One region of the Streptomyces sp. JH002 genome, then DNA from elsewhere that is predicted to be linked to it. Evidence: riboswitches for the same ligand, from Rfam matches in the RefSeq annotation. Region 1 holds a riboswitch; each other region holds the start of a gene.
The links. A riboswitch is a leader RNA that binds a small molecule or an ion and turns the genes downstream of it on or off. The one in region 1 is predicted to bind S-adenosylmethionine.

Region 1 (5,008 bases):
TGGGCTCCTTCGGTCTCGCCGAAGACCTCGCCCAGCAGTTCCACGGTCTCGTGGAAGACGTCGAAGTCCCAGGCGGTGGCGACCACGACGGGGATGCCGAAGGGCTCCAGCTGCCGGGCGGCCTCCTGCCAGGCGCCGTTGCGCGGGATGATGAGGACATCGGGGTCGAGTTCGGCGACCGACTCGTAGTTGATCTCCTGGAGGTCCTCGCTGACCACCTCGTCGTCGGATATGCCCAGGTAGGGCAGCCGGGCGGCGGAGACCCGGTCGTAGCCGACGACCCGGTCGCCGGCGCCGATGGCCTGGGCGAACTCGTTGCCGTAGCTGTTGAGGACGACGGCGCGCTCGGCGGGACCGTCGAGTTCGACGGTGCGTCCGGCGTCGTCGACGACCGTGAGCGTCCGGTCACCGCCGCCGTCACCGCTGCTGTCGTCCGTCTCCTTGACCACGGTGCCGCACGCGCCCAGGGACAGCACGACACCGGTGACGGCGGCGAGGGCGGCGGTGCGGGAAAGCCGTTGGCTCATGATGAGGGGTTCCGTTCTGCGGGTGGGTCAGCGGGTGGGGGTGGGCGCGGCGTCCGGCCAGTACGGGTCGCCGAGGCTGAGCATCAGCCGGTTCGCCCAGCCGAAGAACGCGGTGGCGGCGACCAGGTCGGTCAGCTCGGTGTCCGCCAGTCCTTCGGCGCGCAGCCGGTCCACGTGGGCGGTGGTGGCGCTGACCGGCGTGGTGGCCAGCGCGGCGGCGAACTCGATGACGGCGGCCCACCGCGCGTCCTGCCCGGCGGCGAGCGGAGCGGTGGCGGCCGGAAGCCAGTCGGCGTCCCGCTGGAGGGAGACGCCGAGCAGCCGGTCCACGTCCTCGGGCCGCTTCGACATCTGGGCGGACTTGCGGGCGTGCACGGAGGCGCAGTAGACGCAGTCGGTCACCTTGCTGGTCGCGGCGGCGGCCAGTTCGCGTTCGGCGCGGGGCAGCCCTTCGCGGGTGGCGAAGATCGCGGCGTCCAGGGAGGTGCGGGCGGCCAGCACCCGGGGCAGCCGGGCCAGCAGCCGGAAGTACTCGCCGTTGGTCTTGCCCCGGAAGGAGTCCTCCTGCTCGGGCGTGAGTTCGTCGGTGGGCACGGGGGGCACCCAGGCAGTCCAGGACAGCAGCTCGCGGGTGTACACGATGGGGCGCTCGCGTCCGTTGGACGCCACCCGCGCGGTGCTCTTGGTGCGGCCCCGCCCGGGCGTGGGGCGGCGCGGCGTGTCGGCCGGCTCGGGGTCCTGCCCCTGGAGCAGCCGCAGTCCCTGGATGGCGCGCGCCTGGAAGGCGGTGAACGCGGCGACCTGCGAGATGACGACGATGTCGTCGGGCGTCCAGCCGGCTTCGGTCAGCAGGTCGAGGTCCGCGCGGGTGGCCAGGGCGGGGGAGACGGAGATGAGGTCGACGTGGGCGGCGGCGGCGCGCAGCGCGGGGTCCTCGGGCAGTTCGTCGCCGAGCAACGCGGTGTCCGCCCCGAGCCGTACGTGGTCCCGGACGAGCGCGTCGACGCCGTGCCGGCGCGCGGCCAGGGCGGCCAGCCCCCGGCGTACCGGTACGCTCACCGCCGCCTCGCCGCCGAACAGCGCGTCCGAGGCTTCCTGGGCGCGCTGCGCGACCAGCGGTTTGGTAGCCCTGGCTGCCGCGATCCGCTCGTCGAGCCCGGCCAGTCGGGCGATGTCGTCGGGGGTGGTGCTCATGAGTTCCGCCTCGTGGTGCTCGGTCGCGTGGTCGGCCGAGGCACGGGCAAACATGTCGAAATCGTCGAGGACGAGAACGAGGTCTCACGAGGAGCACGCTTGCCGCATCACCGCAGCCCGGTCGTCGGTCCCGGGGGCACCCCGCCGTGCAGGAGGGTTGCCGGCCAGCGAGCCGGGACTTGGCGCTGGCGCTCTTGACCTGATCAGCAACCTAGCACCACCGACTCCGCGCGAAACACCCACTGTCCGCCATATGAGACCAAGGCGTCTCACGCGGAGGGGCAGCCCAGTTCTCGCAAGGGCACCCTGTCCGTCATGTGAGACACGCACACGGGTGCGCACGTGGGGACGGGCCCCGGATCGGCGACCCGGGGCCCGCGTGCTCAGGGGGAGATCAACAGGAGGAGCCGACCTTGAAGGAGGTCATCTTGTCGTTGAAGTGGGAGGCCACCGCCGCCTCGGACTTGCCCGGGCCGACGGAGAACATGCAGCCGGTGTACTTGTCGTGCTGGTAGACGGCGACCGTCTTGTCGGTGCGGTTCCAGTAGGAGGTCATCTTGTCGTTGAAGTCGTTGCCGACGTTGGACACGGAGCTCTTGGACTGCAGGAACTTGCCGGTGTAGCTGGAGTGCTCCCACACGCAGAAGTTCCCGGCAGAGCACTGACTGGAATCAGCCGCCGCCGGCACCGCCGCCAGCCCCGCGGTCGCCACCGCGAAGGTCAGCGCCGCCCCGATGCTCGCCAGACGTGAGGCAATCTTCCGGTTTTCCACCTGACATCCCCTATGCCTTGTGTGCCTGTCATCGCACGATGTGTGCGGAAGAATGCTAGGAGCGCCACGGTTGCCCGGACCAGAGCACCTACGACCGCACGACCATCGAACCGCTCCTCAACTCACGCTGGAATCAGTCGAGTTGCAAGGCCGGCGCCGGGACCGGATCCCCCTGAACGAGTGACCGGCCCGGCGCCGGGATGACGCCCGCGAGACACCCCGACCGAACGCCCCACACCTCACCCCCGCCCCGGTCACCACCACGCCCTCCCGAGCGCTGCCCCTTGCGCCGGACCCCCTCTACGCTGCCCACTGCCGGACGGTGCGCGCGGATGCCGAACACACCGAAGAACGCCGTCGTCGGCATCCGCAGAGAGCTTCGCCGGGACCGCGCGGAAGCCGAGATGCGAGCCGCCCTCGCCGTACTGTCCGGAGCGGATGACGACGAGCGGCAACCGACTGAACACGGCAGCCGCTCACGCTCTCTTCACACCAATGCGCGCAGTAGCTAGCCTGATCTGCAGAGTCACCGGTGATGTCTGGGGGGAAGATGTCCGGTTCGACGCATGCCTGGTTGCTCGCCGCAGTCGCTGATTTCGGCCGGGAATCGCAACGGAAACTGTCCGACGGTTTCGACCGCGAGGCCTCGATCCGGGGTCCTTTGGAGGGCCTGCTGCAGGCCGTGGGGGCCCACCATCAACAGAACGAGGTCACCTGGCACGACGAGCACCCCGTCCCGGAGTTGGGCGTACGACTCGACTACGTCATCCGTGCGGCAGGTGCACTCACCGGCTACATCGAACTGAAACGTCCCGGCCTCTCGATCGACCCGTCGACCTTCCGCGCACAGAACAAGAGACAGTGGGAGCGGCTGCGCGACCTCCCCAATCTGCTCTACACCAACGGCACCGACTGGCGCCTCTATCGGCACGGTCATCTGGTGACCGAGGCGAGGTTCAACGGGAGTCTGAGGGCGCTGGGCGACAAGCTGGCCCCGACGGACGCCGATGTCTTCGACGCACTCCTCAAGCAGTTCCTGCTGTGGCGACCCCTCAAGATCGCCAACGTTGCGCGGCTGGTCCAGCAGGTGGCGCCACTGTGCCGCCTGCTGCGCGGCTCGGTGCTCGAACAGCTCGCCGCCGAGGCGAGGTCGTCCGCCTCACCGGATGACTCCCGAGCACGGCCCTTCACCGGTCTCCGCAATGACTGGCGCCAGTTGCTTTTCCCGACGGCCGATGATGTGACATTCGCCGACGGGTACGCCCAGACGGTCACCTTCGCTCTGCTTCTGGCTCGCGCCGAGGGACTGCTTCAGGAGGACAGCACGCTCCACGAAGTCAGCCGCCGGCTGGACGCCGGACACGCGCTGATGGGCCGGGCGCTCGACCTGCTCACCGGACACGTCGGTGAACGCTTCGTCCTCAGCCTGGAGTTACTCAAGCGCACCGTGGCGCAGGTCGACTGGCCGGCGATCGAGTACGGCAACAAGGACGCCTATCTCCACCTGTATGAGCACTTCCTCGATGTCTACGACCCGGGCCTCCGACAGAAGAGCGGTTCCTATTACACGCCCCGCGAAGTCGTGACGGAGATGGTGCGTCTCACCGAGGACGTCCTGGTCAGCAGGCTCGATTACACCGAGGGCCTGGCCTCGGACAAGGTCCGGATCGTGGACCCGGCGATGGGCACGGGAACGTTCTTGCATGCCGCCATCGAGCGCGTCGCCGCGCGGGCCGAGGAACACCGCGGCCCGGCCATGCGTGCCGACGCCGTCGCAAGGCTCGCCGGACGGCTGCACGGGCTGGAATTGCAGATGGGTCCGTACGCCGTGGCGGAGCTACGGACCACTGCGCTGCTCAAACGGCACGGCGCGAACGCTCCCGTCGGCGGGCCGCACTTGTACGTCACCGACACCCTCGACAATCCACACACCGAAACGGACTATCTTCCCTCCACCTACGACGCGATTTCGGACTCCCGCCGACGCGCCAACCGGCTCAAGGCGAAGGTCCCGGTGACCGTCGTCATCGGAAACCCGCCCTACGACGACAAGGCGGAAAACCGCGGCGGGTGGGTGGAGAAGCGGGAAACGCGCGGCGAGATCCCACTCCTGGACGACTTCCGCCTGCCGGGAAACGGCAGATACGAACACATCCTGAAGAACATGTACGTCTACTTCTGGCGCTGGGCGACGTGGAAGGTGTTCGACGCCCACCCCGATGACCAGCACGGTGTCGTGTGCTTCATCACCCCGTCCGGCTGGGCCACGGGCCCCGGCGGACGCGGGATGCGGGATTACCTCCGTCGCACCTGCGACGAGGGGTGGATCATCAACCTGAGCCCGGAGGGCCAGCGGGCGGATGTTGGCACCCGTGTCTTCCCGGCGGTCGCGCAGCCCCTGGCGATCTGCGTCGTCGTGCGCCGGGCGGGCGCCACGCGCGGGCCCGGGCATCGGGCCAACCTGCACTATCGCTCCGTGGCCGGACGCCGGACGGAGAAGTTCAGCCAACTGCGC
Region 2 (5,008 bases), 1.4 Mb from region 1:
TGGGGGATTTCGTTCTTTGGAGGATGTATATGAGCACCGCTGTACTCGCGGATCTGTTGCCCGCCCCGACCCTCTCCCGGGCCCGGGTGCAGGATGTGGCACTGGTCGTGGGTGGCGCCGCGTTGACCGGGGTCGCCGCGCAGATAGCGCTGCCCGTTCCGGGGTCGCCCGTGCCGGTGACCGGCCAGACGTTCGCCGCCCTGCTCGTCGGTGTCTCGCTCGGCCCCGCCCGCGCCCTGCTGTCGATGCTGCTGTACGCGCTGGCCGGCATGGCCGGGATGCCGTGGTTCGCGGAGGCGTCCTCCGGGTTCGGGATGCCGTCCTTCGGCTACATCATCGGGATGACCGTCGCCGCCGCCGTCGTCGGTGAGCTGGCGCGGCGCGGTGGGGACCGTACGGTGCTGCGGACCGCCGGGACGATGGTGGCGGGCATGGCCGTCACGTACGCGATCGGCGTGCCCTACCTGGCGCTGGCCACCGGTATGTCGGCGGGCGAGGCCATGGCTGCCGGTCTGGTGCCGTTCCTCATCGGTGACGCCCTCAAGGCGGCCCTCGCGATGGGCGCGCTGCCCGCCGCCTGGCGCATCGCGGGTCGCCGGGGGCGCGCGTAACCGGGCCACCGCGCGCATGTCAGACTCATCCCCATGCGCGTCTATCTCGGCTCCGACCACGCCGGCTATGAACTGAAGAACCACCTCGTCGACTGGCTCACGGCGCACGGCCATGAGCCGGTCGACTGCGGTCCGCACGCGTACGACGCGCAGGACGACTACCCGCCGTTCTGCCTGCGTGCCGCCGAGGCGGTCGCCGCGGACCCCGACGCGCTCGGCGTCGTCATCGGCGGCAGCGGCAACGGTGAGGCGATCGCCGCCAACAAGGTCGCGGGCGTACGCTGCGCCCTCGCCTGGAGCGTGGAGACCGCGAAGCTGGGGCGGCAGCACAACAACGCCAACGTGGTGGGCATCGGCGCCCGCATGCACACCACCGACGAGGCCACCACCTTCGTCGAGGTCTTCCTCGCCACCCCGTACTCCGGCGAGGACCGGCACACCCGCCGCATCGACATGCTCAGCGCCTACGAGACGGACGGCACGCTGCCGCCGCTGCCCGCCGGCGCCTGATGCCCGAGGGCCACACCATTCACCGGCTGGCCGCCGACTACCGCGAGCGGTTCGGCGGCCGGGCGGTGCGGGTGGAGTCCCCGCAGGGGAAGTTCGCGGGCGGCGCCGCGCTGATCGACGGTGAGGTGCTGCGCGAGACCGAGGCCCACGGCAAGAACCTCTTCCTGGGCCTGGGCTGGCGCAAGTGGGTGCACATCCATCTGGGGCTGTACGGCAAGGTCGCCTTCGGGGACGGCCCGCCCCCGCCGCCCACCGGGCAGATCCGGCTGCGGCTGGCCACCGGCGAGGCGTACGCGGACCTGCGCGGCCCCACCACCTGCGCGCTGCTCAGCCAGGACGAGAAGGCGGCCGTGCAACGGCGCCTGGGCGCCGACCCGCTGCGTGCGGACGCCGAGCCCGACCTCGCCTGGCGGCGGATCTCCGCCAGCCGCACGACGATCGCCGAACTGCTGATGGATCAGCGGATCATCGCCGGTGTCGGCAACGTCTACCGGGCCGAGATCCTCTTCCGGCACGGGATCGACCCCTATCTGCCGGGCCTGGCTCTGGAGCGCGCGGAGTGGGACGCGATGTGGCAGGACCTCATCCCGCTCATGCGCGAGGGGGTGCGCAACAACCGCATCGACACGGTGCGGCCGGAGCACACCCCCCGGGCCATGGGCCGGGCGCCGCGCGTGGACGGCCACGGGGGAGAGGTGTACGTCTACCGGCGCGCCACGCTGCCCTGCCTGGTGTGCGGGACGCCGGTCCGGCGTGCCGAGATCGCGGCCCGCAACCTGTTCTGGTGCCCGGTGTGCCAGCCGGCCCGGGCCGCCGGGCGCGGTCAGCCCGCCGCCACCGGCTGACCCTCGGCGACCAGTTCGCGCACCGCGCGCACCACGCGCTCCACGTGTTCGGCGGGGGTGCCCACTCCGAAGCTGACCCGGATGGCCTTCAGCGGCCCGTCGCAGCCGGCCGCCCGCGCGCCGTCGCCCTCCGGGCCCAGCAGCGCACGGACCAGCGGGTGCGCGCAGAACAGCCCGTCGCGTACGCCGATCCCGTACCGCTCGGAGAGCGCCTTGGCGAACTCCTCGCTGGACCAGCCGTCCACGACGAAGGACAGCACGGCCACCCGGGGCGCGTCCGGGCCGAACAGCGCCAGCTGCCGCACCCCGGGAACGGTGGCCAGTCCGGAGCGCAGCACGGCCAGCAACTCCTCCTCGCGCGCCACCAGTTGCTCGAACCCGGCGTCGGTCAGCGCCCGGCAGGCCGCCGCGATGGCGAACGCGCCGATCACATTGGGCGAACCGGCCTCGTGCCGGGAGATGTTGTTGTTCCACACGACGTCGACCGCGCCGTCCCGCGCGGTGACGGTGTGACTGGCGCCGCCGCCGGCGAGGTACGGCGCGGCGTTGCTCAGCCAGTCGGCGCGTCCGGCCAGGACGCCGGAGCCGAACGGCGCGTACAGCTTGTGCCCGGAGAAGGCGACCCAGTCGATGCCGAGCGCGGTGATGTCGACGGGGCGGTGCGGGGCGAGCTGGGCGGCGTCCAGGACGGTGCGGGCGCCGGAGCGGCGGGCGACGGTGGCGAGTTCGGCGATCGGCCACAGTTCACCGGTGACGTTGGAGGCGCCGGTGACGCACAGCAGCTTGGGCCCGGGGGCGGCGTCGGCGAGCGCGTTGACCAGGGTGGCGACGGCCTGCCCCGGGGTGCGCGGCGCCGGGAGGTACGTCACGGGGTGGCCGTGGTGCGCCCAGGGCAGCAGCGCGGCGTGGTGTTCGGTCTCGTAGACGAACACCTGGGTGCCGGTGGGCAGGGCGCCGGCCAGCAGGTTCAGTGAGTCGGTGGTGGAGCGGGTGAAGATCAGCTGGTCGTCGGGGCGGCAGCCGAGGAACGCGGCCACTGTCGCCCGGCTCTCCTCGTACAGGTCGGTCGACAGCTGGGAGAGGTAGCCGGCGCCGCGGTGGACGCTGCCGTAGTACGGGGCGTACGCGGCGACCTCGTCCCACACCGCGCGCAGGGCGGGGGCGCTGGCGGCGTAGTCGAGGGCGGCGTAGCCGATGTCCCCGCCGTCCGCGAGCGGGGCACGGACCTCGTCGCCGAGGACGGGGAGGGGGCGCGGGAGGGAACAGCCGGCGGTGTTCGGGGCAGGGGCGATCGGCGCAGTGGGCATGACAAAGCTCCGGGAAAGGCTGAAGGCAGACAGAGGCAGGCTGGGTCGGGGGCGTGCGCCCTAACGCATTCGCGTGCTCATGGAAGAACTCCCTCAAGAACCGTGCTTGCCACAGACCTCGCTGCCTGCGGCCCGGTCATCACCCGGGGCACCCCGCCGACGGTTGGAGGGTTGCCGGACAGCGGGCCGGGGCCTTGATCGCTGTCACTCGTGACCTGATCGCAGACTATGTCATGCCGATCGGTGATGAACACCTTGTGTCCATATCGCGAGACCCACGGCACATGGCCGCCGCCTTGACAGCTCACCGAGGGTTGGCTGATATTTACCGCATGCCAGCCCTGCCGCTTTTGACGTCGCGCCGACACGTGGACCTGCTCCGCGTCACGTCGGCGTCCTGTGCGGGCTGCTGATTCCTCCCACCGCGCGGCGGTGAGCGCCGGCCGTCGGCCGCGCCCGTAACCGCCCCTCGCGCGCCGGGACTTCCTCGCGGGATGTGCACTGCGTTGCCGTGCCCTGTCCCGCTCCGCTCCGCACGGTCGTGCCGCGCGGCGCCGCTCTCCGCCCCTGGCTTCTTCCACTCACTTACCTGACGTTTCTGACGTTCCTCACCTTCCTCACCCCGGTCCGTCCTGCCGTGCGCCTCCGCGCGCCGCCGGCCGGGTGATTCGTCCTGAAAGGACCCTCCGCCGTGGCCACCTCGCCCACGCCCAGACGGCTCAGCCGCCGCATGTCCCGCTCCGCCCACGCCACCGCGCTGATCGCCGCGATCGCCGTCGCCCTCACCGCCTGCGGCACCGACGGCACCACCAACGGCGGTGGCCCGGGCGACGGTTCGGGCAGCGCCGGCGCCTCCGGCGACCCCGTGGCCGGCGGCACCCTGAAGTACGCCTTCGCCAACACCATCGACTGCGTCGACCCGCGCCAGCGCCCGCAGCTCACCTCCCGCAACGTCGGCCGTCAGCTCGGCGACCAGCTCACCGAACAGGACCCGCAGACCAAGGAGATCAAGCCCTGGCTCGCCACCTCCTGGGAGATCAGCGATGACGTGAGTGCCTTCACCTTCCACCTGCGCGAGGACGTCACCTTCTCCGACGGCGAGCCCTTCGACGCCGAGGCCGTCAAGGCCAACTTCGACGCCGTCGTCGACCTCGGCGCCCGCGCCCCCCAGGGCAGCAGCTTCATCGCCGGCTACCAGGGTTCGACCGTCCTCGACGAGTACACCGTGCGCGTCGACTTCGACGGCCCCAACGCCCAGTTCCTCCAGGCCACCGCCACCGCCTCGTTCGTCCAGCTCTCCCCGGCCTCCCTCGGCAACGACCCCGCCGACCTGTGCCTGGGCGACTTCGCCGCCTCCGGGCCGTTCACCCTCGGCTCCTTCACCCCGGAGAAGTCCGTCGAACTGCTCAAGCGCGAGGACTACGCCTGGGCCTCCCCGATCGCCGCCAACCAGGGCGCCGCCTACGTCGACAAGATCGTCCTGGAGGTCGTCCCCGAGGGCGGCGTCCGCTACGGCTCCATCACCAGCGACCAGATCGACCTCGCCGACGGCATCCCCTCCACCAACCAGGGCTACGGTCTGGTCACCGGCGCCTCCCCGGGCATCGCCATCCCCTACATCCCGCTCGCCTCCAGCCCCAAGCTCCAGGACCCGGACGTGCGGCGCGCGCTGAGCCTGGCCATCGACCGCCAGGCCATCGTCGACGCCATCTTCCAGGGCACCCAGCAGCCGGCC
Region 3 (5,008 bases), 370 kb from region 1:
CCTCGACCTGGGCGAGGAACCAGTCGCGGGGGGTCAGCGCGGTCGCGGCCTCGGCGAGCCGCCCGGCCCGCGCCCGGCGTTCGTCCGCGGGCATCGTCAGGGCCCGGTGCAGCGCCTCGGCCGTGCCGGCGATGTCGTAGGGGTTGACGAGCAGGGCGTCGTCCCCGAGTTCGGCGGCGGCGCCGGCCTCGCGGGACAGGACCAGGGCGCAGCCCTGTTCGGAGATCAGCGGGATCTCCTTGGCGACCAGGTTCATGCCGTCGCGGATCGGGTTGACCAGCGCCACGTCCGCCATCCGGTAGGCGGCCAGCGAGCGGGCGAAGTCGTCCTTCACGTGCAGCACCACGGGCGTCCAGTCGTCCCGGGCGAACTCGGCGTTGATGCCCTCGGCGACCCGGGACACCTCGGCGGTGTACGCGCGGTAGATCTCCAGGTCCTGCCGGGAGGGGTACGCGAAGGCGACGTGCACCACCCGCCCCTGCCACTGCGGATGTTCGGTGAGCAGCCGGCGGTAGGCCAGCAGCCCGCGGACGATGTTCTTGGAGAGTTCGGTGCGGTCGACGCGCACGATGGTCCTGCGGTCGCCGACCTGGGCGCGCAGCGCGGCCAGCCGTTCGTCCGCGTCGGGGCGGTGGGCGCGCTCGCGCAGGAAGTCGCCGTCCGCGCCCAGGCCGTGGACACCGAGCCGGGTGGTGCGGCCGTCGAGGGTGACGGTGAACGCGTCCGTCCCGGCCGTGCCCTCGGGCACCTCCCGTACCCGGGCGCCGAGCAGGTCGGCGCAGCAGTCGGCGAAGGCCCGCGCCCAGCGCCGGGTCAGGAACGCGGCGCGGTCCGCGCCGAGGATGCCCCGCAGCACCTGGCGGGCGACGGCGTCGGGCAGCACCCGGTAGAGGTCCGGGGGAGCCCAGGGGGTGTGCGAGAAGTGTCCGATCCGCAGATCGGGGCGGCGCTCGCGCAGCAGGGCGGGGACGAGGGCCAGGTGGTAGTCCTGGACCAGCACCTCCGCACCCCGGGCGGCCTCGGCGGCCAGCGCGTCCGCGAAGGCGGCGTTGTAGCTCTCGTAGCCGGCCCACTGGCTCTCGAAGGCGCTGTCGTACACCGGCTCCAGCGGCGTCTGGTACAGCAGGTGATGGACGAACCACAGCACGGAGTTGGCGATGCCGTTGTACGCGGCGTCGAAGATGTCCGGGGGGATGTCCAGCATCCGTACGGACTGGCCTCCGGTGTCGGCCGTCTCCAGGGTGCCGGTGCCCGCGCGGGCGGCGGCCTCGCGGTCGCCGGGGCCCAGCGCCGCGCACACCCAGGTGCCGGCCGCCGAGCCCAGGGCGGAAAGGCCGGAGACCATCCCGCCGCCGCCGCGCCGGGCGGTGAGCGTGCCGTCGTCCGCGAGCGTGTAGCTGACGGGGCCGCGATTGGACGCGACCAGGACCGGAGGAGCCTCGGAGACCTCTGCAACGCCCATGTCCCGACCCTAGCCACCCGTGGCCGGGTACAAACGTGCGTCCGGTCACCCTGGCGTGTCCCGTCCCCGCCTCCCGGGTGCCGCACCCCGGTGAGGGGGTGCGGCACGGGCCGGGGCCGGCCGGAAAGCTCGGGCTACGCCGCCTGGCGGGCGGCGTACTCGGGGATGGTGGACATCGGGGGGCGTTCCTCGGTGTGGATGGTGTGGGTCAGCGGTGAGAAGCCGCCCTCCGCCAGCCGTTCGAACTGCATCATGCCCTGCTGCACGGGAACGGGTCCGTTGCCCGGCAGCCGGCTCTGCGCGGTGCGCATGATCGCGGCCGCCATCCGGCCCAGGGCCTGGCCGTCCTGGTGACGGTGCTTGCGCACCCCGACATCCACCTGGCCGACCGCGTCCAGTCCGGCCAGGTGCAGGGTGTCGACGAGCAGGCCGAGTTCGACGCCGTACCCGACGGGGAAGGGCAGTTGCTCCAGCAGGGAGCGCCGCGCCGCGTACTCGCCGCCCAGCGGCTGGACGACACCGGCCAGTTGCGGCCAGTGCAGGTTGAGCAGCGGGCGGGCCACCAGCTCGGTGACCCGGCCGCCCTGGTGGGCGCCGGAGGGGGCGTCGCCCAGCGGGCGGTCGTACATGGCCTTGACCAGGTGCACATCGGGCTCGGTGAGCAGTGGCCCGAGGATGCCGGAGACGAAGCAGGAGTCGAACTCCCGCAGGTCGGCGTCGACATAACAGATGATCTCGCCGCTGGTGGCCATGAGGGAGCGCCACAGCACCTCCCCCTTGCCGGGGACGGTGGGCATTCTGGGCAGGATCTCGTCGCGGTGGACGACCTTGGCGCCCGCCGCGGCGGCGACCTCTCCGGTGCGGTCGGTGGATCCGGAGTCCACCACCATCAGCTCGTCGATCAGGGGCACGGTTTCCATCAGGTCGCGGCGCAGCGCTTCCACGATGGTGCCGACGGTCGCTTCCTCGTTCAGCGCGGGAAGCACGACACTGACGCTGCCCGCCGGGCCGGCCGCGGCTTTCGCGTCCAGCAACCGTCGCAGCGAGCGGTCAGCGGCAGTCCAGGACCGGCGGCTCAGCCACTCCTCAGCCTCTTCCAGCACGAATGTCGCTCCTGTTCGCTTCGACCATATAAGTCGGGTAGGTCAGGTAAGTCTTGTCTGTGGGATCTGTCAGCAATGGGCGGTTATGGCCCTCATCGGTGGTGCCCAGTTCGGGCGGGAATATGTCTGTCTCCTGTTCGTCTCGCGGATCGGACGGCACGAGCCATTGTCCGGGGCGTCCGTTACAGTCTCGGGCAGTGCAGGTGTCCTCCGCATATCGGAGACGCTGCGCGGTCAACTGAATACAGCTCATCCAGAGGGGCAGAGGGAACGGCCCGTTGAAGCCCCGGCAACCCTTCCGCCGGTCTCGTGACGATGCGAGGCTCCCGGTGGGGAAGGTGCCAATTCCGTCCTGTGGCGAAATCCGTCACGGGGAAGATGAGGAGAAGGGCCTCGTACCCATGCCTGTGCTCACCTCGCACACCTCCACCACGCCCCCCGGCGGCTCCGCCGTCGATCTCGGGCCCGCCGTCGCGCTCTCCTGTCGGGAGTGCGGGGAGCGTTTCCCTCTCAGCCCGATCTTCGCCTGCGAGGCATGTTTCGGTCCTCTCGAAATCGCGTACGATCTGCCCACCGGTGACCCCGAAGCGCTACGGGCCGCCATCGAGGCCGGACCGCACAGCATCTGGCGCTACGCCCCGCTGCTGCCGGTGCCGGCCGATGTCGCCTCCAAGCCCAATCTGAACCCCGGCGACACCCCCCTGGTCAAGGCCGACCGGCTGGCCGCCGCGCTGGGTCACGGCGGCGAGCTGTACGTGAAGGACGACTCGGGCAATCCCACCCACTCCTTCAAGGACCGGGTGGTCGCCAACGCCGTGGAGGCGGCCCGCGCCTTCGGCTTCACCACGCTGTCCTGCTCCTCCACCGGCAACCTGGCGGGCGCGGTCGGCGCCGCGGCGGCCAGGGCCGGATTCCGCTCCTGCGTGTTCATCCCGCACGACCTCGAGCAGGGCAAGATCGTGATGGCCGCCGTCTACGGCGGCGAGCTGGTGGGCATCGAGGGCACCTACGACGACGTGAACCGTTTCTGCAGCGAGCTGATCGGCGACCCCGCCGGTGAGGGCTGGGGATTCGTCAACGTCAATCTGCGCCCCTACTACGGCGAGGGCTCCAAGACCCTGGCCTTCGAGATCGCCGAACAGCTGGGCTGGCGCATCCCCGACCAGCTGGTGATCCCGATCGCCTCCGGATCCCAGCTCACCAAGATCGACAAGGGGCTCAAGGAGCTGATCGCGACCGGTCTGGTCGAGGACCGGCCCTACAAGATCTTCGGTGCCCAGGCCGAGGGCTGCTCGCCGGTCTCCCAGGCGTTCAAGGCTGGGCACGACGTGGTGCGGCCGGTGAAGCCGGACACCATCGCCAAGTCCCTGGCGATCGGCAATCCGGCCGACGGCCCCTACGTCCTGGACATCGCCCGCCGCACCGGTGGCGCGGTCGAGGACGTGAACGACGCGCAGATCGTGGACGCCATCAAGCTGCTCGCCCGCACCGAGGGCATTTTCGCCGAAACGGCGGGCGGGGTGACGGTGGGCGTCACCCGCAAGCTGATCGAGACCGGGCAGCTGGACCCGGAACTGACGACGGTCGTACTGAATACCGGCGACGGCCTGAAGACCCTGGACGCGGTGGCGGCGACCACCGGTCCCACCGCCATCATCCGTCCGAATCTGGACGCTTTCCGAGAGGCCGGCCTCGCATGAGTGTGACTGTCCGAATCCCGACCATCCTGCGCACCTACACCGGCGGACGTTCCGAGGTGACCGCCGACGGCGGAACGCTGCGCGACGTCCTCGCCGACCTGGAGAAGAACCACCAGGGAATCGCCGCCCGGGTGCTCGACGACCAGGGCAAGCTGCGCCGTTTCGTGAATGTCTACGTCAATGACGACGACGTGCGCTTCGCCGAGGGCCTGGACACCCCGACCCCGGACGGAGCGGGCGTCTCCATCATCCCGGCGGTGGCCGGGGGCTGCTGACGACCGGTCGGCCCGGCCTGGCCCCGCACGGTCAGGTCTACACTTGATCACATCTTCAACAGCCGCCCCGAAGCTGTCCGCTTCGGGGCGGTTGGGCGTTTCCGGGGCGATAGAGTGAGTCCCGCGCGGGGCCGGCCCGTCCGATGCCGACCGCATATGAATTCACGACACTTCTCGGCGGAAACGCGCGGCAATTCACTGCACCAATTGCCGGATCTGCGCAATAAGGCGCGCGAGAAACATTCATCTTTCCTCTGTTTTGCGCAATTTGCCCGTTTGGGCGCTCCAATAATTCTCCGCTCAATGGCCTGTTGCACAGGGCGTCCGTCCAGATACATTCAGCGGCGGTCGACGCGTTCCGGTCTGACCCGGGCCCGCGAAGTGCGGTTCCGTGAAAGGGCCAGCAACATGGGGAGTTTGGAATGGCTCAGGGCACCGTCAAGTGGTTCAACGCGGAGAAGGGATACG

Region 2: it holds a riboswitch for S-adenosylmethionine, as region 1 does, so the genes downstream of both, H7827_RS20610 (aminotransferase class V-fold PLP-dependent enzyme) here and H7827_RS13965 (peroxidase-related enzyme) in region 1, are expected to answer to the same signal.
Region 3: it holds a riboswitch for S-adenosylmethionine, as region 1 does, so the genes downstream of both, thrC (threonine synthase) here and H7827_RS13965 (peroxidase-related enzyme) in region 1, are expected to answer to the same signal.

The regions. Positions count from the first base shown of each region.
Region 1 covers NZ_CP087989.1:3,078,246-3,083,253, reverse strand. Annotated here, with positions in the region: gene H7827_RS13970 (ABC transporter substrate-binding protein) at 1-527, opposite strand, end outside; gene H7827_RS13965 (peroxidase-related enzyme) at 555-1,775, opposite strand; SAM riboswitch class IV at 1,812-1,921, opposite strand; gene H7827_RS13960 (peptidase inhibitor family I36 protein) at 2,116-2,493, opposite strand; gene H7827_RS13955 (type ISP restriction/modification enzyme) at 3,044-5,008, shown strand, end outside.
Region 2 covers NZ_CP087989.1:4,502,566-4,507,573, forward strand. Annotated here, with positions in the region: gene H7827_RS20595 (biotin transporter BioY) at 30-611, shown strand; gene H7827_RS20600 (ribose-5-phosphate isomerase) at 645-1,121, shown strand; gene H7827_RS20605 (Fpg/Nei family DNA glycosylase) at 1,121-1,966, shown strand; gene H7827_RS20610 (aminotransferase class V-fold PLP-dependent enzyme) at 1,945-3,273, opposite strand; SAM riboswitch class IV at 3,371-3,489, opposite strand; gene H7827_RS20615 (putative leader peptide) at 3,606-3,686, shown strand; gene H7827_RS20620 (ABC transporter substrate-binding protein) at 3,965-5,008, shown strand, end outside.
Region 3 covers NZ_CP087989.1:2,711,462-2,716,469, reverse strand. Annotated here, with positions in the region: gene H7827_RS12195 (alpha,alpha-trehalose-phosphate synthase (UDP-forming)) at 1-1,462, opposite strand, end outside; gene H7827_RS12190 (glucosyl-3-phosphoglycerate synthase) at 1,597-2,565, opposite strand; SAM riboswitch class I at 2,812-2,950, shown strand; gene thrC (threonine synthase) at 2,967-4,265, shown strand; gene H7827_RS12180 (MoaD/ThiS family protein) at 4,262-4,540, shown strand; gene H7827_RS12175 (cold-shock protein) at 4,963-5,008, shown strand, end outside.